One region of the Pseudomonas fortuita genome, then DNA from elsewhere that is predicted to be linked to it. Evidence: predicted binding sites of a transcription regulator. Region 1 holds the regulator's gene; each other region holds the start of a gene.
What was found. Region 1 encodes sigma-54, which starts transcription at its own class of promoters, with help from an activator protein. Its sites were predicted from a motif close to ANTGGCATNNANNTTGCTNT; they were not measured.
Positions count from the first base shown of each region.

Region 2: a site for sigma-54 is predicted at 1,199-1,218, ahead of glnA (type I glutamate--ammonia ligase). Genes of this name have one in related genera too.
Region 3: a site for sigma-54 is predicted at 3,320-3,339, ahead of flgB (flagellar basal body rod protein FlgB). Genes of this name have one in related genera too.
Region 4: a site for sigma-54 is predicted at 3,488-3,507, ahead of nirB (nitrite reductase large subunit NirB). Genes of this name have one in related genera too.

Region 1 is NZ_CP114035.2:1,032,752-1,038,627, reverse strand. Features, by position in the region: gene OZ911_RS04720 (KpsF/GutQ family sugar-phosphate isomerase) at 1-410, shown strand, start outside; gene OZ911_RS04715 (KdsC family phosphatase) at 422-946, shown strand; gene lptC (LPS export ABC transporter periplasmic protein LptC) at 955-1,527, shown strand; gene lptA (lipopolysaccharide transport periplasmic protein LptA) at 1,514-2,038, shown strand; gene lptB (LPS export ABC transporter ATP-binding protein) at 2,039-2,764, shown strand; gene OZ911_RS04695 (RNA polymerase factor sigma-54) at 2,942-4,435, shown strand; gene hpf (ribosome hibernation-promoting factor, HPF/YfiA family) at 4,515-4,823, shown strand; gene ptsN (PTS IIA-like nitrogen regulatory protein PtsN) at 4,836-5,300, shown strand; gene rapZ (RNase adapter RapZ) at 5,303-5,876, shown strand, end outside.
Region 2 is NZ_CP114035.2:5,888,555-5,894,430, forward strand. Features, by position in the region: gene thiI (tRNA uracil 4-sulfurtransferase ThiI) at 1-846, opposite strand, end outside; gene glnA (type I glutamate--ammonia ligase) at 1,316-2,722, shown strand; gene glnL (nitrogen regulation protein NR(II)) at 3,079-4,164, shown strand; gene ntrC (nitrogen regulation protein NR(I)) at 4,161-5,597, shown strand.
Region 3 is NZ_CP114035.2:4,594,028-4,599,903, reverse strand. Features, by position in the region: gene flgM (flagellar biosynthesis anti-sigma factor FlgM) at 1-218, opposite strand, end outside; gene flgA (flagellar basal body P-ring formation chaperone FlgA) at 381-1,133, opposite strand; gene OZ911_RS21000 (chemotaxis protein CheV) at 1,210-2,139, shown strand; gene cheR (protein-glutamate O-methyltransferase CheR) at 2,191-3,018, shown strand; gene flgB (flagellar basal body rod protein FlgB) at 3,386-3,796, shown strand; gene flgC (flagellar basal body rod protein FlgC) at 3,799-4,242, shown strand; gene flgD (flagellar hook assembly protein FlgD) at 4,255-4,956, shown strand; gene flgE (flagellar hook protein FlgE) at 4,985-5,876, shown strand, end outside.
Region 4 is NZ_CP114035.2:1,340,349-1,346,224, forward strand. Features, by position in the region: gene OZ911_RS06135 (bifunctional nitrate reductase/sulfite reductase flavoprotein subunit alpha) at 1-3,341, shown strand, start outside; gene nirB (nitrite reductase large subunit NirB) at 3,632-5,876, shown strand, end outside.

The DNA.
Region 1 (5,876 bases):
CGGGCGGTGCACTGGGCCGTCGCCTGCTGCTCAAGGTCGAGAACGTGATGCACAGCGGCGACGAGCTGCCCCAGGTAGCCCGCGGCACCCTGCTCAAGGATGCGCTGCTTGAAATGTCCCGCAAAGGCCTGGGCATGACCGTGATCGTCGAAGCCGACGGCACGCTGGCCGGGATCTTCACCGACGGCGACCTGCGCCGCAGCCTGGACCGCAACATCGACGTACACACCACCCTGGTCGACCAGGTCATGACCGTGCACGGCAAAACGGCCCGCGCCGACATGCTCGCTGCCGAAGCCCTGAAGATCATGGAAGACCACAAGATCAGCGCACTGGTGGTGGTGGACCGCGAGGGCCGCCCGACCGGCGCCCTGAACATGCACGACCTGCTGCGCGCCGGTGTAATGTAAGGAGCGATGGAATGAACCAGGACCTCATGCAACGCGGCAAAGCCATCAAGCTGGCAGTGTTCGACGTAGACGGCGTGCTCACCGACGGGCGCCTGTACTTCCTCGAAGATGGCAGCGAGTTCAAGACCTTCAATACCCTCGACGGCCAGGGCATCAAGATGCTCATGGCCTCGGGTGTGACCACCGCGATCATCAGCGGGCGCAAAACCCCTGTGGTCGAGCGCCGGGCGAAAAACCTCGGCATCCCGCACCTGTACCAGGGCCGCGAGGACAAATTGGTCGTGCTTGACGGCCTGCTCGCCGAACTGGGCCTAAGCTATGATCAAGTGGCCTACCTGGGCGATGACCTGCCCGACCTGCCGGTCATTCGCCGGGTGGCATTGGGCATGGCCGTGGCCAGCGCCGCCCCGTTTGTTCGCCAGCACGCTCACGGCGTGACCCAGGCACGCGGCGGCGAAGGCGCAGCCCGTGAATTCTGCGAACTGATCATGCAGGCCCAGGGTACCCTGGACGCTGCCAACGCCAACTACCTGTAAGGCTGCCCATGTTCAGCAAGAAAGCCCGCAATATTGCGCTGCTAGCAGTGATCGCCGCCCTGCTGGCGGCGGTCGGCTACTGGAATGTCAGCCCGGAAAGCTTCCTCGACAAGCCGGTGGCCCAGGTCGACGAAAGCGCCATCGACTACTATGCGATCAACGCCCACAGTGTGCAATTTCTGCCCGACGGCAAGCTGCAGTACGAAATGACCGCCGACAAGGTCGAGCACATGAAGACCAGCGAAATCACCTTGGTGACTACGCCGGACCTGCACCTGTACCGCGGCACCCAATACCCGTGGCACGTGCAAAGCACCCGCGCCGAGGTCAACCCGGACGGCACCGAGGTCGAGCTGATCGACAAGGTACGGATTGCACGCATCGACGAAAAACAGCGTGAAACCATCATTACCAGTTCACGCATGACCGTGTTCCCGCAGAAGCAATATGCGCAGACCGAGCAAGCCGTTAGAATCGACGGCGCCGGTGGCACGACTACGGGCAAAGGAATGAAAGCGTATTTGAAAGAAAGCAGGATGGACCTGCTCTCTAACGTAAGAGGACAGTATGAGGCTCGTTAAAACCCTCCCCCTTTTGCTCAGCCTGAGCGCAGCACTGGGAAGCGCGAGCGCCTTCGCACTGCCGAATGACCGTGATCAGCCGATCCGCATCCAGGCCGACCAGGCCCATCTGGATGACAAGCAAGGCGTGGCCACCTATACCGGTGACGTGATCATCACCCAAGGTTCGATGATGATCAAAGGCAACACCGTGACCATGACCCGCGCCGCCAACGGCGACATCGATGTGGTCACCTCGGTCGGCAACCTGGCCTACTTCGAGCAACAACAGAGCGCTGCCAAGCCAGACAAGATGAAAGGCTGGGCAGTGACAATCCAGTACCAGGCGCAGAAAGACACCGTGATCCTCACCGACCGCGCCAAGGTCGAAAACGAGGGCAACACGACCGAAGGCGAGAAGATCGTCTACAACACCAAGTCCCAGGTGGCGACCGCCGGTCGTGGTGGCAACGTGACCCAGCCACGTCAGCGCATCGACATGGTGATCCAGCCCAAGAAGAAGGCCGAGTAAATGGCAACCCTCAAAGCCCAGCATCTGGCCAAGAGCTACAAGGGGCGGCAGGTCGTACGTGATGTCAGTCTGTCGATCGACAGTGGCCAGATCGTCGGCCTGCTCGGCCCCAACGGCGCCGGCAAGACCACCTGCTTCTACATGATTGTCGGGCTGGTCCAGGCCGAGCAGGGGCGCGTGCTCATCGACAACCTCGATGTCAGCCACCAGCCCATGCACGGCCGCGCCCGTGCCGGCATCGGCTACTTGCCGCAGGAAGCCTCGATCTTCCGTAAACTGTCGGTGGCCGACAACATCATGGCCATTCTCGAGACCCGCAAGGACCTCGACCGCGACGGCCGCCGCAAAGAGCTGGAAAGCCTGCTGCAGGAGTTCCACATCAGCCACATTCGCGACAACCTCGGCATGAGCCTTTCCGGTGGTGAACGCCGCCGCGTCGAGATTGCCCGCGCCCTGGCAACCGCACCCAAGTTCATCCTGCTGGACGAACCCTTCGCCGGTGTCGACCCGATCTCGGTTGGTGACATCAAGCAGATCATCCACCACCTCAAGGCCAAGGGCATCGGTGTGCTGATTACCGACCACAACGTGCGCGAGACGCTGGATATCTGCGAGACCGCCTATATCGTCAATGATGGCCGGCTGATCGCTGAAGGCGATGCCGAGACCATCCTGGCCAACGACCTGGTCAAAGAGGTTTACCTGGGCCACGAGTTCCGGCTCTGACCCAGGGGAAGCGCCTGGAGCACTGGCACATAGCCGTGAAACCGCGGGTAAAGTTGTTACAGCGCTCTAGGCAAACGCTACAATTTAAGGCATAAAACTTGCTTGATCTGGCGCCCCGGCGCCCTCGTGTAGTGGATGGCGCATGCGCGCCGGCGAACAAGGTATTAAGCCCCAGCCATGAAACCATCGCTCGTCCTAAAAATGGGCCAGCAACTGACGATGACACCGCAGTTGCAACAGGCCATCCGTCTGCTCCAGCTTTCCACCCTGGACCTCCAACAGGAAATCCAGGAAGCGCTGGAGTCGAACCCGATGCTCGAACGTCAGGAAGACGGCGAGGACTTCGACAACAGCGACCCGATGGCGGACAACGCCGAGAACAAGCCGGCAGCCGAAGCCCAGGACAACAGCTTTCAGGAAAGCACCGTCAGTGCCGACAACCTGGAAGATGGCGAGTGGGGCGAGCGGATCCCCAACGAGCTTCCGGTCGATACCGCCTGGGAAGACATCTACCAGACCAGCGCCAGCAGCCTGCCGAGCAACGATGACGATGAGTGGGACTTCACCACCCGCACATCGGCCGGCGAAAGCCTGCAAAGCCACCTGCTGTGGCAACTGAACCTGGCGCCGATGTCCGACACCGACCGCCTGATCGCCGTTACCCTCATCGACAGCATCAACGGCCAGGGCTACCTGGAAGACACCCTTGAGGAAATCTGCGCCGGTTTCGACCCGGAGCTGGATATCGAGCTGGACGAGGTCGAAGCGGTGCTGCACCGTATCCAGCAGTTCGAACCGGCCGGCGTCGGCGCCCGTAACCTGGGTGAATGCCTGCTGCTGCAACTGCGCCAGCTGCCTGCCAACACTCCGTGGATGACCGAAGCCAAGCGCTTGGTCACCGATTTCATCGACCTGCTCGGCAGCCGCGACTACAGCCAGCTGATGCGGCGCATGAAAATCAAGGAAGACGAGCTGCGCCAGGTCATCGAGCTGGTACAAAGCCTCAACCCGCGCCCTGGCTCACAGATCGAGTCCAGCGAACCCGAGTACGTGGTGCCCGACGTCATCGTGCGCAAAGACAGCGACCGCTGGCTGGTGGAGCTGAACCAGGAAGCCATCCCGCGCCTGCGGGTCAACCCGCAATACGCAGGCTTCGTGCGCCGCGCCGACACCAGTGCCGACAACACCTTCATGCGCAACCAGTTGCAGGAAGCGCGCTGGTTCATCAAGAGCCTGCAAAGCCGCAACGAAACCCTGATGAAGGTTGCCACGCAGATCGTCGAGCACCAGCGCGGTTTCCTCGACCATGGTGATGAAGCAATGAAGCCGCTGGTGCTGCATGACATCGCCGAAGCGGTGGGGATGCATGAGTCGACCATCTCTCGGGTTACCACGCAAAAATACATGCACACCCCGCGTGGCATCTACGAACTGAAATACTTTTTCTCCAGCCACGTCAGCACCTCCGAAGGCGGAGAATGCTCGTCTACAGCGATCCGCGCGATCATCAAAAAACTGGTTGCAGCGGAAAATCAGAAAAAGCCATTGAGTGACAGCAAGATCGCTGGTTTACTGGAGGCACAAGGCATCCAGGTAGCCCGTCGCACCGTCGCCAAGTACCGCGAGTCGCTCGGCATAGCACCGTCGAGCGAACGCAAGCGACTGATGTAGCCCCTGAGATGCGCCACAGCGTTTGTGGGGCAGGTGCAAGACCTGCCTCTTTATGCACGGGCAATAAAGGAGAAGCTGTATGCAAGTCAATATCAGTGGACAGCATGTAGAAGTCACCCAGCCACTGCGCGATTATGTGCTTGAAAAGCTCGCCCGCGTGGAAAGTCACTTCGACAAGATCACCAACGTGCAGGTCATCATGAAAGTCGAGAAGCTGCAGCAGAAGGTCGAAGCGACCCTGCAGATTCCTGGCGGTGAAGTGGTTGCCAATGCCGAAGACCAAGACATGTATGCAGCCATCGACGCCTTGGCCGACAAGCTCGACCGCCAACTGAAAAAACACAAGGAAAAACAGCAAAGCCTGCTGCAAGGTGCAGCTGCCCGCTGATCCCCCTCATCCATGATCCGACTTGAAACCATCCTGACCCCCGGCCGTTCCCTCGTGAACGTGCCGGGCGGCAGTAAAAAGCGCGCCTTGGAAACGGTTGCGAACCTCATCGCCGATCAAGTGCCAGAACTGGAGATGCAAGACGTCTTCGAAAAACTGGTCGCCCGCGAAAAACTCGGCTCGACCGGTTTCGGCAATGGCATCGCCATCCCTCACTGCCGGCTTGAAGGTTGCTCCGCACCGGTCAGTGCCCTGCTGCACCTGGACGCCCCAATCGAATACGACGCCATCGATGGCGCGCCCGTGGACCTGCTGTTCGTCTTGCTGGTGCCTGAAGCCGCTACCGATGCCCACCTGGAACTGCTGCGCCAGATTGCCAGCATGCTTGATCGCAAGGAAGTTCGTGATCGCTTGCGTAGCGCCAGCAGTAACGAGGCCCTCTTCCAGGTAGTCCTGGACGAACAGAACGAGCACTGAACATGCGCTTGATCATTGTCAGCGGCCGGTCCGGCTCCGGCAAGAGTACCGCCCTCGATGTCCTGGAAGACAATGGTTTCTACTGCATTGACAACCTGCCCGCCGCGCTCTTGCCGGAGCTGGCGGAAGAGGCGCTGATCAACACCGAACTGCTGCAACCGAAGGTTGCAGTGTCGATCGACGCACGTAACCTGCCCAGCCACCTGACGCGCTTCCCCGAATTGCTCGAAGAAGCCCGCGCGCGCAATATCCAGTGTGATGTGCTGTTCCTGGATGCCGACGAAGGCATGCTGCTCAAGCGCTTTTCGGAAACCCGCCGACGCCACCCATTGACCAATGCCAACCGCTCGCTGGCCGAGGCGATCCGCGTCGAGAGCGAGCTTTTGGGGCCGATCGCCGACCTGGCTGACCTGAAGATCGACACCACCAACCTGAACCTGTATCAACTGCGTGATTCGATCAAGCTGCGCCTGCTCAACCAGCCCGAGCCTGGCACCGCGTTCCTGGTCGAATCGTTCGGTTTCAAGCGGGGCATGCCGGTCGATGCGGACCTGGTATTCGATGTGCGCTGCCTGC
Region 2 (5,876 bases), 1.5 Mb from region 1:
TTCCAGGCGGTCAGCCATGTGCGCGGCACCGCGCAGCATCATGCGCTTGAGGGTCACGCCCATGTAGCTGTTGTCGACCTTGTTGAGGATCTCGCCGACCACTTCTTCGAACGGCACGCTGATGAACAGCACGCGCTGGCTGCTGCCGTACTTCTTCCACAGGTAGTGGGCCACTTCCATAACGCCCAGCTCGTGGGCACGGCCGCCAAGGTTGAAGAAGCAGAAGTGGGTCATCAGGCCACGGCGCATCATCTGGTAGGCTGCCACGGTGGAGTCGAAGCCACCGGACATCAGTACCAAGGTCTGCTCCAGGGCGCCCAGCGGGTAGCCGCCGATCCCCTGGTGCTGGTTGTGGATCACGTACAGGCGCTGGTTGCGGATTTCGATGCGCACCAGCACTTCAGGCTTCTTCAGCTCGATGCCGGCCGCGCCACACTGTTGGCGCAGCTGGCTGCCGACGTAACGGTCGACGTCCATCGAGGTGAAGTCATGGTGGCCCCCGCGCTTGCAGCGCACGGCAAAGTGCTTGCCGGCCAGCAGGTGGCCGAAGTGCTGCTTGCACTTGGCAACGATGTCATCGAAGTCACCCAGCGGGTATTCCTCTACCTGCAGGAAATGGGTGATACCCGGGGTGCAGGTGAGGCGTTCGATCATCTCGCGCTGGACTTTTTCGTCTTCGATGCGGGTGACCACTTCGAGATTGTCCCAGACACCATCGACCGCGAGCTCAGGATCGAGGTCCTTGAGCACGTTGCGGATGTTCTTGGCGAGCTGACGGATGAAGCGCTTGCGCACCGGCCGGCTCTTGATGGTGATTTCTGGGAAGACTTTGACGATAAGTTTCATTGGTTAACAGCGCGCGCAGGGCCTGCCGAAAATGTGGGGCGCGAATTATAGCGGAAACTGCTCAGGATTTGACCAACTTTTGTACAGAAGGTTGGATTTATATTGCCTGTACTGGCCTCCTCGCCGGCAAGCCAGCTCCCACAGGACTTCGGCGGGCCTCAAGACATGCGCCCTCTCAGTGGGAGCTGGCTTGCCGGCGATGAGGCCCTTAAAGGAAGCACACAGCCAACCAATGCACCCTATTGGTGCGTTGATGCCAAAAACCGCATCGTAAGGGTGCACTTTTCCCCGCCAACCCACCGCCAAATGCCCGCAAACGCCTGCTTTTATCCCACCCTCGCCATTTTCGGGCACTGGCATGCAATTTGCTCCCTTGTGAGGCAGGTAAGCTTGGCCGACTATCCGCGCCCGGCAACACCCTTTTTCCAGGGCAGCGGCCCACCGCGCTCTAGACCATCCGGAGGACAACATGTCGAAGTCGGTTCAACTCATCAAAGATCATGACGTCAAGTGGATTGATCTGCGTTTCACGGACACCAAAGGCATTCAGCACCACGTGACCATGCCGTCGCGTGATGCGCTGGACGAAGACTTCTTCGAAGTCGGCAAGATGTTCGACGGCTCCTCCATCGCTGGCTGGAAAGGCATCGAAGCGTCCGACATGATCCTGATGCCGGTCGACGACACCGCCGTGCTGGACCCGTTCACCGAAGAACCAACCCTGATCATCACCTGCGACATCGTCGACCCGTCGAGCATGCAGGGCTACGATCGCGACCCACGTGCGATCGCCAAGCGCGCCGAAGAGTACCTGAAGAGCACCGGCATCGGTGACACCGTATTCGCAGGCCCGGAGCCAGAGTTCTTCATCTTCGACGAAGTGAAGTTCCACTCGGACATCTCCGGCTCGATGTTCAAGATCTTCTCCGAGCAAGGCTCGTGGATGACCGGCGCTGACGTGGAAGGCGGCAACAAAGGCCACCGTCCAGGCGTGAAAGGCGGCTACTTCCCTGTTCCGCCGTTCGACCACGACCACGAAATCCGTACTGCCATGTGCAACGCACTGGAAGAAATGGGTCAGACCGTTGAAGTTCACCACCACGAAGTGGCGACTGCCGGCCAGAACGAAATCGGCGTCAAGTTCAACACCCTGGTGAAGAAAGCTGACGAAGTACAGGCCCTGAAATACGTCGTGCACAACGTTGCCGACGCTTACGGCCGTACCGCTACCTTCATGCCGAAGCCACTGTACGGCGACAACGGTTCGGGCATGCACGTGCACATGTCGATCTGGAAAGACGGCAAGAACACCTTCTCGGGTGAAGGCTATGCCGGCCTGTCCGACACCGCCCTGTACTTCATCGGCGGTATCATCAAGCACGGTAAGGCCCTGAACGGCTTCACCAACCCGTCGACCAACTCCTACAAGCGTCTGGTCCCAGGCTTCGAAGCTCCGGTAATGCTGGCCTACTCGGCTCGCAACCGTTCCGCCTCGATCCGTATTCCTTACGTCGGCAGCCCGAAAGCCCGCCGTATCGAAGCACGCTTCCCGGACCCATCGGCCAACCCGTACCTGGCCTTCGCGGCCCTGCTGATGGCCGGCCTGGACGGCATCCAGAACAAGATTCACCCAGGCGATGCTGCCGACAAGAACCTGTACGACCTGCCACCAGAAGAGGCCAAGGACATTCCGCAAGTCTGCGGCAGCCTGAAAGAAGCCCTGGAAGAGCTGGACAAAGGCCGTGCGTTCCTGACCAAGGGCGGCGTGTTCTCCGACGACTTCATCGATGCCTTCATCGAACTGAAGTCGGAAGAAGAGATCAAGGTCCGTACCTTCGTGCACCCGCTGGAATACGAGCTGTACTACAGCTGCTGATCTGATCGCCGCTTCGCGCCGATGACATGATCAAGACGGCCTCCTTCGGGAGGCCGTTTTCGTTTGCGCCACACGCAGAACCCTCGCCCGCCACGCTATGCTCTATCTTGGTGCAAGATTGAGTACAGTGCCCCGATTTGCTCCCCAATCTGGTTCACATTAAACGTTTCATCAAGACTTTCTGATCCGAATTTGCGCAGATCCAGGCCTTTATCGGCAAATCCCGCTTCTTTTCGGAGCTTTGGTTTGTTTCTTGCATTTTTTCTGCGGAGAGACACGCATCAGCCGATGCACCCCGAGCCCGGCCCTGGCCAAAGAAATGCCAGGCAAGCGCCAAAAGAGGTCAACGACGCCTTATGACCATCAGCGATGCGCAGCACCGTCTGCTTCTGGACAACCTGACCACCGCCACGTTGCTGCTCAACGCCGAGCTGCGCCTGGAATACATGAACCCGGCCGCGGAAATGCTGCTGGCCGTCAGTGGTCAACGTAGCCATGGGCAGTTCATCAGCGAGCTGTTTACCGAATCGACCGAGGCGCTCAGCTCGTTGCGCCAGGCCGTCGAGCAGGCGCACCCGTTCACCAAGCGCGAAGCGCAGCTCACCTCGCTGACCGGGCAGACCATCACCGTGGACTATGCGGTAACGCCCATCCTCAACCAGGGCCAGACCCTGCTGTTGCTGGAGGTGCACCCCCGCGACCGGCTGTTGCGCATTACCAAGGAAGAGGCCCAACTGAGCAAGCAGGAAACCACCAAGATGCTGGTGCGCGGCCTGGCCCACGAAATCAAGAACCCCCTTGGCGGCATTCGCGGCGCGGCCCAGTTGCTGGCCCGCGAGCTACCCGAAGAAGGCCTGCGCGACTACACCAACGTAATCATCGAAGAGGCCGACCGCCTGCGCAACCTGGTCGACCGCATGCTCGGCTCGAACAAACTGCCATCGCTGGCCATGACCAACATCCACGAAGTGCTGGAGCGGGTCTGCAGCCTGGTCGACGCCGAAAGCCAGGGCTGCATCACTTTGGTGCGCGATTACGACCCAAGCCTGCCGGACGTGCTGATCGACCGCGAGCAGATGATCCAGGCCGTGCTCAACATCGTGCGTAACGCCATGCAGGCGATCAGTTCGCAGAACGAACTGCGCCTGGGCCGTATCACCCTGCGCAGCCGCGCCTTGCGCCAGTTCACCATCGGCCATGTTCGCCATCGCCTGGTCGCGCGGGTGGAGATCATCGATAACGGCCCGGGCATTCCACCGGAACTGCAAGACACCCTCTTCTATCCCATGGTCAGTGGCCGCCCGGACGGTACCGGGCTGGGCCTGGCCATTACCCAGAACATCATCAGCCAGCACCAGGGCCTGATCGAGTGCGAAAGCCACGCAGGCCACACCGCCTTCTCGATCTACCTGCCCCTGGAACAAGGAGCCACCGCCTCATGAGCCGAAGTGAAACCGTATGGATCGTCGACGATGATCGCTCCATCCGCTGGGTCCTGGAAAAAGCCCTGCAACAAGAAGGCATGACCACCCAGAGCTTCGACAGCGCAGATGGCGTGATGGGCCGCCTGGCACGCCAGCAGCCGGACGTGATCATTTCCGACATCCGCATGCCGGGCGCCAGCGGTCTTGACCTGCTGGCACAGATCCGCGAACACCACCCGCGCCTGCCGGTCATCATCATGACCGCCCATTCCGACCTCGACAGCGCCGTGGCGTCGTACCAGGGCGGTGCTTTCGAGTACCTGCCCAAGCCGTTCGATGTGGACGAGGCCGTCTCGCTCGTCAAGCGCGCCAACCAGCATGCCCAAGAGCAGCAAGGCCTGGATGTGCCACAAAATCTGGCACGCACCCCGGAGATCATCGGTGAAGCCCCGGCAATGCAAGAGGTGTTCCGCGCCATCGGCCGCCTTAGCCATTCCAACATCACCGTACTGATCAACGGCGAGTCCGGCACCGGCAAAGAGCTGGTCGCCCATGCCCTGCATCGTCACAGCCCGCGTGCGGCGTCGCCGTTCATTGCCCTGAACATGGCGGCCATCCCCAAGGACTTGATGGAGTCCGAGCTGTTCGGCCATGAAAAAGGGGCTTTCACCGGTGCTGCCAACCTGCGCCGGGGCCGCTTTGAACAGGCCGATGGCGGCACCTTGTTCCTCGACGAAATCGGTGACATGCCTGCCGACACCCAGACCCGCCTGCTGCGGGTACTGGCCGATGGCGAGTTCTATCGCGTTGGCGGGCATGTGCCGGTCAAGGTCGACGTGCGCATCATTGCTGCGACTCACCAGAACCTGGAGTCGCTGGTGCAGGCGGGCAAGTTCCGTGAGGACTTGTTCCACCGCCTGAACGTGATCCGCATCCACATTCCGCGGCTGGCCGACCGTCGCGAGGATATCCCTGCCCTCGCCCGCCACTTCCTTGCCCGGGCCGCTCAGGAGCTGGCCGTCGAGCCGAAGATTCTGAAACCGGAAACCGAAGAGTTCATCCGCAACCTGCCATGGCCGGGCAATGTGCGGCAGATGGAAAACACCTGCCGCTGGATCACCGTGATGGCCTCCAGCCGCGAGGTGCTGATTGGCGACCTGCCCCCCGAGCTGCTGAACCTGCCACAGGATGCTGCACCGGTCACCAACTGGGAGCAGGCCCTGCGCCAGTGGGCCGACCAGGCGCTGGCACGCGGGCAGTCGAACCTGCTGGACAGCGCGGTGCCGAGTTTTGAACGGATCATGATCGAGACGGCGCTCAAGCACACCGCCGGACGGCGCCGGGATGCGGCGCTGTTGCTGGGTTGGGGGCGTAATACCCTGACGCGCAAGATCAAGGAGCTGGGGATGAACGTGGCGGGTGGGGATGACGAGGAAGGTGACGAGCACTGACTTATCGGTAAACCCGTAATCTCCCGGGGCTGCTTTGCAGCCCTTTCGCGGCACAAGGCCGCTCCCACAGGGGTTCGCGTTCTCCTGTAGGAGCGGCCTTGTGCCGCGAAAGGGCCGCAAAGCGGCCCCGGCTATTTCAGCCCCGATGCACCGATCCTGTGCCCGATGCACCGCTGGAAGGCACAAACCCCCTCAAAACTCGGCCAAATCCCCCTCAAAGCCCAACATTCACGGGCTTTGCAAAATTGGCACGCCCCCTGCAATAGCTAATACATACCC
Region 3 (5,876 bases), 2.8 Mb from region 1:
CGGGCACTGTTGACAACCGGCTCGTCGCGCAGCTTGTCGCTGATCTTTTGCAACTGCTGTGCCTCTTGGCTGAGGTGTACCGCTTCTCCGCTGGCGCTGGTGTCTTTCACCGCTTCCTGGCTGGCTGCCGGTTTTTCGGCATTGCCCGCCGCGGTGTTGCCGCGCACGCCGCCCGTGACGGACGGAGAGTTATTCAAACGACTGAAGTCGATGACCATGATCAGGAACCTCTGGGTATTTGGACGCTTGCCTTGTTTTCGGCCAGCCCGAAAGAAACTTTAGGCACAAATGCTTGGCCGCCTGTCAGCAAGCTCGCCAACCCGTTCTCTGACACAGTTTAGGAAAAGCGGTTCCTCCCTGCCAGCGCAATCTGTGGCGGGCTACATGCTCACCTCGACCTGGCCCGGGCCCGTCACCCTGGCCTTGACCACCCGTTTGGAATTCAGGTTGCGTACCCGTATCTGTTCGCTCAGGCCGCCTTTGCTAAGGGCCTCGCCCGGCATGCGCACGCTCAGGCTGCCGCTGCGGGCGATGATCACCACCTGGTCGCCCTTGCGCACCACCTCGGCCTGCTCCAGATGTTGCGGGGTAAGTACCTGGTCGATCACCGTGGGGCGCAGCATCTTCATGCCCACCGCCTGGTCCAGTTCGGTCAGAAAACCCTGGCCAAGGGTGCCGACATCGCGCTCGCGCAGGGCCACGTCGCCTTCGCCCACTGTGTTGTCGCGCTTGAGCGGGCGGGTGACCACCACCACGTCGCGGAACAGCCGTACCGTGGCCGGGACAAACACCGTCCACGGGGCCGCACTGTCGCAGCGCACCCGTACCGTTACCCGGCCAAGTGGCAGGGAAGGGCTTTCCAGCGAGGCGTCCAGCTGCTGGCTGCACAACGGCATGCGCAGGCGTGGGTCCAGCGGGTTGACCTGGATTTCATAGCGGCCGGGGGTCTGGGTGGTAGCCAGGTAATCTTCGACGGTGAATTCAAGAAACCCTTGGGTGACACCGATAAGCTGTTCAGGCAAGGTGAGCGCGTCCGCTACCGTGCGAACGCCGGGCACCAGCAGGCACAACGTGGCCAGCGAGCCCGTCAGCAGGCGCGTCAATCGTCGGAAAAATGTCGTTTTCGTATGCATGACGCTCAAAAAAGCAAAGCCCGTGCCGACTCGTAACCTGAGTTGCAACGAAAGGCTGAAAGATAAGGAGTCTGGCATGGCGGGTGTTATGGATTCGGTCAACCAGCGCACGCAGCTGGTGGGGCAGAATCGCCTGGAATTGCTGCTGTTCCGCCTCAACGGCGAACAGCTTTACGGCATCAACGTGTTCAAGGTCAGGGAAGTGCTGCAATGCCCTGCGCTGACCCTGCTGCCCAAGGCGCACCCGGTGGTGCGTGGCGTTGCCAACATTCGCGGGGCGACCATCCCGATCCTCGACTTGTCGATGGCCACCGGGTTGCGGCCGCTGCAGGAAGAGACGCGCAACAGCTTCGTGATCATCACCGAGTACAACACCAAGACCCAGGGCTTTCTGGTGCACTCGGTGGAGCGCATCGTCAACATGAACTGGGAAGAGATCCATCCGCCACCCAAGGGCACCGGCCGTGACCACTACCTGACGGCGGTCACCCGGGTGGACAACCGCATGGTCGAGATCATCGATGTGGAGAAGGTGCTGGCCGAAGTGTCGCCGTCGTCCGAGTCGGTCTCGGCCGGGGTGATCGATGCCGAGACGCAGGACAAGGCCGTGCTGATGCGGGTGCTGACCGTGGACGATTCGTCGGTGGCACGCAAGCAGGTCAGCCGCTGCCTGCAGACCGTGGGGGTGGAGGTGGTGGCGCTCAATGATGGCCGTCAGGCCCTGAACTACCTGCGCCAGCTGGTGGAGGAGGGCAAAAAGCCGGAAGAAGAGTTCCTGATGATGATCTCGGACATTGAAATGCCGGAAATGGACGGCTATACGCTAACGGCGGAGATCCGCAGCGACCCGCGCATGCAAAAATTGCACATCTGCCTGCATACTTCGCTTTCCGGGGTGTTCAACCAGGCAATGGTCAAGAAGGTCGGTGCCGATGACTTCCTGGCCAAGTTCAAGCCGGACGACCTGGCCCAGCGGGTGGTCGACCGGATCAAGGCAGCGCATTGAAGCAGCCGGGGGCACGCCCCCGGCACCAGTGATTGAAAAGAGGCGGCAAGAGTGTCTACGGGTAATTTGGATTTCGAACAGTTCCGGGTATTCCTGGAGAAAGCCTGTGGCATCCTGCTGGGCGAGAATAAGCAGTACCTGGTTTCCAGCCGTCTCAACAAGCTGATGGAGCAACAGGGCATCAAGAGCCTGGGCGAACTGGTGCAACGCATCCAGGCCCAGCCGCGCGGTGGTTTGCGTGAGCAGGTGGTGGATGCGATGACCACCAACGAAACCCTGTGGTTTCGCGATACCTACCCGTTCGAAGTGCTGAAGAACAAGGTGATTCCCGAGTTCATCCGCAACAACCCCGGCCAGCGCCTGCGCATGTGGTCGGCGGCCTGTTCGTCGGGCCAGGAGCCGTATTCCATTTCGATGGCCATCGACGAGTTCGAGCGCAGCAACCTTGGCCAATTGAAGATGGGCGCGCAGATCGTTGCCACCGACCTGTCCGGCACCATGCTGACCAACTGCAAGACCGGTGAGTATGACAGCCTGGCCATCGCCCGCGGCTTGTCCCAGGAGCGCCTGCAGCGCTACTTCGACCCCAAGGGGCCGGGGCGCTGGGCGGTCAAGCCGGCGATTCGCAGCCGCGTCGAGTTCCGCTCGTTCAACCTGCTCGACAGCTATGCCGCCCTGGGCAAGTTCGACATCGTGTTCTGCCGCAACGTGCTGATCTACTTCTCGGCGCAGGTGAAACGGGACATCCTGCTGCGCATTCACAGCACCTTGAAGCCGGGGGGCTACCTGTTCCTTGGTGCTTCGGAAGCGCTGAACGGGTTGCCGGAGCATTACCAGATGGTCCAGTGCAGCCCGGGGATCATCTACCAGGCCAAGTAATCAAGAAGGCTGGCAGCGAAAGCTGCCGGCCTTTTTGCTGTATGTGCCGGCCTCTTCGCGGGTAAACCCGCTCCCACAGGTTCGGTGCCGCCCTCAGGCCTTGCACGGGTCCTTGTGGGAGCGGGTTTACCCGCGAAGGGGCCGGCACAGGAAAATCCCTGACGTCAATTTTTTGATTTGCCGCATTTGCCGCCCGGCAATTGCCGCTTTCGCCGCCGTGGGCGGAAGGCCTTTGCCGCTTTTCTGGCATCACCCTGACAGCACTGCGCCTCGTAGCCCCGTATTTGCGGGCTTTGCATGGGTTGGCACAGCCCTTGCTATACCTTGCTCAACGATATTCCGGTCAACCTCCGAAGGTTTCCCCGACATGAGCATCAGCTTCGACAAGGCGCTTGGTATTCACGAAAAGGCTCTGGGCTTCCGCGCCCAGCGCGCCGAAGTGCTGGCCAACAACATCGCCAACGCCGACACGCCCAACTACAAGGCGCGTGACATGGACTTCGCCTCTGTGCTGGCCGCCGAAAGCGACAAGCAGCAAAGCGGCCGTTTCGCCATGGACCGCACCAATAGCCGCCACATCGAAGCCGAAGGCCTCGCCATCGCAGCCGACGATACCCTCAAGTACCGCACGCCGCTGCAGCCGTCGATCGACCAGAACACCGTGGACGCGCAGATCGAGCAATCGAACTACACCGAAAACGCCATTGGCTTCCAGGCCAGCTTCACCTTGCTCAACAGCAAATTCAAAGGGCTGGTATCGGCCCTGCGGGGAGAATGACCATGTCCCTTTCCAGTGTCTTCAATATTGCCGGTAGCGGCATGAGCGCGCAGAACACGCGCCTTAACACCGTCGCTTCCAACATTGCCAACGCCGAAACCGTTTCTTCGAGCATCGACCAGACGTACCGCGCCCGCCACCCCGTGTTCGCCACCACCTTCCAGGATGCGCAAGCCGGCAGCAGCCAGTCGCTGTTCGAAGACCAGGGCGAAGCAGGGCAGGGCGTGCAGGTAAAAGGCATCGTCGAGGATCAGAGCACCCTGGAAGCACGCTACGAGCCCAATCATCCGGCGGCGAACAAGGACGGCTACGTCTATTACCCGAACGTCAATGTGGTCGAGGAGATGGCAGACATGATCTCCGCCAGCCGTGCGTTTCAGACCAACGCCGAGCTGATGAACACGGCCAAGAGCATGATGCAGAAAGTCCTGACCCTGGGGCAGTGATAGGAAGCCGACATGACCACCACCAATTCCACCTCTGACGTCAGCAGCGCGTACCTGACCTCGCTGCAGAAGCAGACGTCGAAGACCGACAGCAGCACCGGCGCTGCCGGCAGCGCGCTGGGCAAAGATGCTTTTCTGCAGTTGCTGGTTACCCAGATGAAGAACCAGAACCCGCTCGATCCACAGGAAAACGGCGAGTTCGTGGCGCAGCTGGCGCAGTTCAGCAGCCTCGAGAGCATGCAGTCGCTGAACGATTCTGTGACCTATATCGCGGCAGGGTTGCAGTCTTCCCAGGCGTTGCAGGCCTCGTCACTGGTCGGGCGCAATGTAATTGTCCAGACCGACAAGGCTGTGGTCGACACCAGCAAGGATATGAAAGGCACGGTCAACCTGACGTCGTCCAGCACCGCCACCTCGGTGGGCATCTACGACAAGGATGACAAGCTGGTACGCACCCTCGACCTGGGTACCCAGAAAGCCGGCAAGGTCGACTTTACCTGGAATGGCCTGAACGACGACGGCGAAGCGGCGCCAGCCGGTACCTACACCTTCAAGGCCACCGCTTCGATCGACGGCAAGGCCACGGCCATGACCACCAACCTGCCGGCCTCCGTTACCAGTGTGACCATGGGCACCAACGGTTCTGAGATGACGCTCAACCTGGCTGGGCTGGGCAGTGTTGCGCTTTCCAAAATCCAAAGCATCGGCATCTAGGGCCTGAGCAAAACGACAGGAGTTACACATGTCTTTCAATACCGGCCTTAGCGGCCTCTATGCAGCGAACAAGGCCCTGAACGTTACCGGCAACAACATTGCCAACGTTGCCACTACTGGCTTCAAGTCCTCGCGCGCCGAGTTCGCCGACCAGTATTCCAACTCCATCCGCGGCACCAGTGCCGGCAAGAACGTGGTCGGCACGGGTGTGAAGACTGCCGCTGTGTCGCAATTGTTCACGCCGGGCAACATCAATGGCACCGGCCAGGCGCTGGACATGGCCATCGATGGCAACGGCTTCTTCGTGATGAACGACAACGGCTCGAAGATCTACACCCGTGCCGGTGCTTTCTACAGCGACAAGGACGGCTACGTGGTCAACTCGTCGGGCTCCAACCTGCAAGGTTATGCAGTGGATGCCAACGGTAAGATCGTCCAGGGCGTGCTGACCAACCTGCAGATCGACACCTCGAACCTGACGCCCAACCCGACCGGGCGCATCTCCGAGAACGTCAACCTCAACTCCACTGCGACTGCGCCCAGCCAGACGCCGTTCGATCCGACCAATACCAGCACCTATAACTACACGTTCAATACCGACGTGTATGACAGCCAGGGTAACGCGCACCAGCTGAACCAGTACTTCGTCAAGGACGCCACCAGCAACTCCTGGACCATGTACACCACCATCGACGGGCGCAACCCGGCCAACCCGGCCTCGACCACGCCGCTGGCCAACAATCTGCCGTTCAAGTCTGACGGCACCCTGGATTCTGCCTCGATGACGGCAGGCCCGGTGGCCGGTGGCATGACCATCGCGGCCAACAAGACCTTCACCCTCGACAACTGGATCCCGGCACAGAAGAACGCCGCCGGTGTGTGGAGCGCCAACGGCGCTACCGCCAACGTCGCCGGGGTGA
Region 4 (5,876 bases), 310 kb from region 1:
TGCACCTGCTACACCGTAATGGCCACACCCACCGCGACTTCATTGCCCGCCACACCGAAGGCTGGGACGAACTGCCAGCCTTCCTCGATGACTACAGCCCGGAGCGCGTGGCGGCCATCACCGGGTTGGCCGTGGGCGACATCATCAAGGCCGCCGAATGGATCGGCAGTGCCAACGACTGGATGAGCTGCTGGACCATGGGCCTGAACCAAAGCATCCACGGTACCTGGCACACCAACGCCATCTGCAACCTGCACCTGGCCACGGGCGCCATCTGCCGCCCCGGTAGCGGGCCGTTCTCGCTGACCGGCCAGCCCAACGCCATGGGCGGCCGTGAAATGGGCTACATGGGGCCCGGCTTGCCAGGCCAGCGCTCGGCGTTGGTGGAGGGCGACCGCGCGTTTGTCGAGCAGCAGTGGCAACTGGCACCCGGCAGCCTGCGCAGTGAAGGCGGCGAGGGCACGGTGGCACTGTTCGAGCAGATGAACGCGGGTGAAGTGAAAGCGTGCTGGGTCATCTGCAGCAACCCGGTGGCCAGCGTCGCCAACCGTCAGCAGGTGATCGATGGCCTGTGCCAGGCCGAGTTGGTGATTACCCAGGATGCCTTCCTCGACACCGAAACCAACCGCTACGCCGACATCGTGCTGCCGGCCGCGCTGTGGGCCGAAGGCGAGGGTGTAATGATAAACAGCGAACGCAACCTTACCCTGATGCCGCGCGCCGTCGAGCCGCCCGGGCAAAGCCTGCCCGACTGGCAGATCATCGCCCGGGTGGCCTGCGCCATGGGCTACGCCGAAGCCTTCGACTACCCCGATGCCGAAGCGGTGTACGAAGAAATCCGCCATTTCCATAACCCCGCAACGGGCTACGATCTGCGCGGCATCGGTTACGCCGAGCTGCGCCGGCAACCACACCAGTGGCCTTGTGCACCCGGCCATGGCAGCGACCGCAGCCCATTGCGCTACCTGAACGACGGCAGCAGCCAGGCGCTGCTGCACGATGCCCAGGGCGATCGCCCGGCGCTGGCCTTTACTACCGCCAGTGGCAAGGCGCGTTTCTTCGCCAGGCCCTGGTTGCCGGCAGCAGAATTGCCGGATGACGACTACCCCATGGTGCTGAACACCGGCCGTGTGCAGCACCAGTGGCACACCCTGACCAAGACCGGCAAGGTGCCGGCGCTGAACAAGCTGGAGCCTGGCCCTTTCGTCGAGGTCCACCCCGACGACGCCGCACGCCTGGGCATGGCTGAAAAAGACCAGGTCGCCATCCGCTCGCGGCGCGGGCAAGCCGTGCTACCGGTGCGAATCAGCGACCGGGTGCTGCCAGGCAACTGCTTTGCGCCGTTTCACTGGAACGACCTGGTCGGTGAGCAACTGGCAATCAATGCCGTGACCTGCGATGCGGTCGATCCACTGTCGCTACAGCCGGCTTTCAAATACTGCGCCGTCGCCCTGCAGCGGGTCGCCGGCGAGCGTATCGACGCCCTTGAGCTGCACACTGCCATTCTGGAGCCAGTCCGCATGCCCACTGCCACCCTGTCCCGTCTGCTTGGCCTGGACACCCTGCCAGCCCCGGTGCTGGCAGAAGAAGAGCGCCATTACCTGCAGGGTTTCCTGCTGGGCCTGGAGCAGGCCCGCGCCGAGGGCGTGCCTAGCCTGCCGGCCAGTGCGCCACTGGCCGGCAACCGCCGGCTGTTTATCGACGGCTTGCTGGCCGGGCTGTTCGCTCAGCCAGCGGCGCTGCCCGTTGCAGCGTTGGTGGCCCCACGGCACCAAGTGTTATGGGCCTCGCAGACCGGTAACGGCGAGCTGCTGGCCGAGCGTTGTGCCGAACACCTGCGCGGTGCCGGCCTTGATGTGCAGCTCAGTTGCATGGAGGCGGTCAGCCCAAGCCAACTGCAGGGCGCGGCCAGCGTGGTGCTGATCACCAGCACCTTTGGCGATGGTGACGCGCCCGACAGCGCGGCGGCATTCTGGCAGGCCTTGCAGGGCGAGGAGGGCGCCTGTTGTGCCGAGCTGCCCTATGCCGTGCTGGCCTTGGGCGACTCCAGTTACAACCAGTTCTGCGGCTTTGGCCGCAAGCTTGACCAACGCCTGGCCGAACTCGGTGGGCGTCGCCTGCTGCAACGGGTGGACTGCGAGCCGGACTTTGACGCAGCCTTCGCGGGGTGGCTAGAAGCCTTGCTGCCCACGCTGGGCAGTGCCGCTGCACCGCAGCCGGCGAGCCACCCCGTACCCATGCCGGCCTACAGCAAACAGCAACCCTGGGCTGCCACCTTGCTGGAAAACCACCTGCTCAACGGCCCCGGTGCCAGCAAGGAAACTCGGCAACTGGTGTTCGACCTGAGCGGTAGCGGCTTCAGGTATGCCCCCGGCGATGCCCTGGGCGTGTGGCCGCGCAATTGCCCGGCCCTGGTCGACGAACTGCTGGCGCTGATGCAGCTCGATGGCCAGACGCTGGTCGAGCTCAAGGGCCAGCCTGCCATGCCCCTGGCCGAAGCCCTGCAAACGCACCTGGAGATCGCCAAGGTCACCGGTCAGCAACTGCAGGCCTTCGCTGGCAGTAGCCCGGACCTGCAGCGCCTGCTGCGGCCGGAGTGCAAGGCCGAGCTGCAGGAATGGCTGTGCGGCCGGCAGTTGGCCGATGTGCTGCGCGCCTTTCCCCAACAGCTGCCGCTGGCCGACTGGCTTGGCCTGCTCAAGCCCTTGCAGCCGCGTCTTTACTCGATCAGCTCCAGCCCGTTGGCCCATCCGGGCCAGGTTCACCTGACCGTCTCCACCGTGCGTTACGGCGAGCGCAAGGGGGTGTGTTCGGCCTTCCTCGCCGACCGTGCGCAAGCGTTGAAGGTGGCCATTTTCCCGCAGGTATCTAAGCACTTCCGGTTGCCCGAGGACGACAGCGTGCCGGTGATCATGGTTGGCCCAGGTACCGGCGTTGCACCGTTCCGGGCGTTTCTTGAAGAACGGGAGGCGCGGGGCGCAAAAGGGCGGAATTGGCTGTTCTTTGGTGAGCAGTACGCCGCTACCGACTTCTATTACCGCGAACAGTTGCAGGCTTGGGAGAAAGCAGGGCACTTGCGGCTCGACACGGCGTTCTCGCGGGATCAGGCGCATAAGGTCTATGTGCAGCAGCGCATGCTCGAACAGGGCGCCCAGCTGTGGCAGTGGTTGGAGGCGGGGGCGTATTTCTATGTGTGTGGCGATGCGCAGCGCATGGCCAAGGATGTAGATGCGGCGTTGCGCACGGTTGTGGCTGAGCATGGCGGGATGGATGAGGCGCAGACGGCTGCCTATGTCAAAGGGTTGAGCAAGGCCAAGCGTTATCGGCGGGATGTGTACTGAGTGCACCGGGATGGGCTGATGTGCACCCCGGTTGTGCATTTTGATCGCCTGTGGGGCCCCTTCGCAGCACAAGGCTGCTCCTGCAGGGATCGCGTGCTCCTGTAGGAGCAGCCCTGTGCTGTGAAGAGGCCGGTACAGGCAAAGCAATTGGCACATTCCCTGCTTTACCTCCACTACAACAAGCCCCACTGATCAACGGCGATCAACCTGGGGGCACACCGTGATGAATACAGGCAAAGGCGCCTGGAGCTTCGGCTCCAGGCGCTTTTTTTTTGATCGAGGATCGGCTTATGAAGGCAACAGCGAGCAGCGGGCAACGAGAGCGACTGGTCATCGTCGGCAACGGCATGGTCGGCCACCATTGCGTCGAACAACTGGTCAGCCGCGGCGCCCTGCAGCGCTTCGAGGTGCGGGTGTTCGGCGAAGAGCGCCAACGTGCCTACGACCGTGTGCACCTTTCCGAGTACTTCGGCGGCAGCTGTGCCGAGACCCTGGCCCTGTGCGAACACGAGTTCTACCCCGCCAACGGCGTGCACTTGCACCTCGGTGAGGCCGTGCTGGAAATCGACCGTGAGCGCTGCGAGGTCGTCACCGCCGAGGGGCGCTATGGCTACGACCAACTGGTCCTTGCCACCGGCTCCTACCCGTTCGTGCCGCCGATCGAAGGCTCCAGTGGCAATGCCCGCCTGGTCTACCGTACCCTCGACGACCTCGATGGCATTCGCGCCGCAGCCGCTGGTGCCCGCCGTGGCGTGGTGGTCGGTGGTGGCCTGCTCGGCCTGGAGGCCGCCAATGCGCTCAAGTCGCTGGGCCTGGAAGCCCACGTGGTGGAATTTGCCCCACGGCTGATGCCGGTTCAGCTGGACGGCGAGGGCGGTGCCGCGCTCAAGGCACAGATCGAAGCGCTGGGCGTTGGCGTGCACCTGTCGCGCGCCACCCAGTCGATCAGCACCGGTGAAGCATTCCGCTACCGCATGAACTTCGACGGTGGCGAGCACCTGGAAACCGACCTGATCGTGTTCTCCGCCGGTATCCGCCCACAGGATGCCCTGGGCCGTGGCTGCGGCCTGGATATCGCTGTGCGCGGTGGCGTGGTAATCGACAACCACTGCCGCAGCAGCGACCCGCGCATCTTCGCCATTGGCGAGTGCGCGTCCTGGAACGGCAGCGTGTTCGGCCTGGTCGCCCCCGGCTACAGCATGGCGCGCAACCTGGCCGCATTACTGATGGGGGAGGCGGCGGTAGCGTTCACCGGCGCGGACATGTCGACCAAACTCAAGCTGCTGGGCGTGGATGTCGGCTCGATCGGCGATGCCCATGGCGCCACCGCCGGTTCACGCAGCTACCGCTTCATCGACGAAGCCAACAGCGCCTACCGCCGGCTGGTGGTGGACGCCAGCGGCAAGCACGTGCTCGGCGCGGTGCTGGTCGGCGACAACACGTATTACGACACCCTCTTGCAGTACGCCCAGAACGGTATTGCCCTGCCAGCCGACCCTGCAGCGCTGATCCTGCCCCAAGGCGGTGGTGCACCGGCCCTTGGCGCCGATGCGCTGCCCGATAGCGCAACCATCTGCTCGTGCCACAACGTCAGCAAGGGCGCGGTGTGCGCGGCCATCGACAGCGGCTGCAGCGACCTTGCTGCGGTCAAAGGCTGCACCAAGGCCGCCAGCGGCTGTGGTGGTTGCGCGGCCTTGCTCAAGCAAGTGTTCGAGCACGAACTGACCGCCCGCGGCGTAGCGGTGGACAAAAGCCTGTGCGAGCATTTTACCTACACCCGTCAGGAACTGTACGGGCTGGTGCGGGTGGAGGGCATCCGCACCTACAGCGAGCTGCTCGAACGCCACGGCAAGGGCCACGTTGGCTGTGACATCTGCAAGCCGGCGGTGGGCAACATCCTCGCCTCGTGCTGGAACCAGCCGATCATGGACCCCGCGCTGGTGCCGTTGCAGGATACCAACGACACCTTCATGGCCAACATGCAGAAGAACGGCACCTACTCGGTAGTGCCGCGCATTCCCGGGGGTGAAATCACCCCCGACAAGCTCATCGTCATCGGCCAGGTGGCCAAAAAATATGACCTGTACACCAAGATCACCGGCGGCCAGCGCATTGACCTGTTCGGTGCCCAGTTGCACGAACTGCCGCTGATCTGGGGCGAGCTGATCGACGCAGGCTTCGAAACCGGCCATGCCTACGGCAAGTCGACCCGCACGGTGAAATCCTGCGTGGGCAGCACCTGGTGCCGTTACGGCGTGCAGGACAGCGTTGCCATGGCCCTGCGCCTGGAAGACCGCTACAAGGGCCTGCGCAGCCCCCACAAGCTCAAGTTTGCAGTGTCGGGCTGCACCCGCGAATGCGCCGAGGCGCAGAGCAAGGACATCGGCGTGATCGCCACCGACAAGGGCTGGAACCTGTACGTGTGTGGCAACGGCGGTATGCGCCCACGGCATGCCGAACTGTTTGCCACCGACCTGGACGACGAAACCCTGGTGCGGCTGATCGACCGCGTGTTGATGTTTTACATCCGCACGG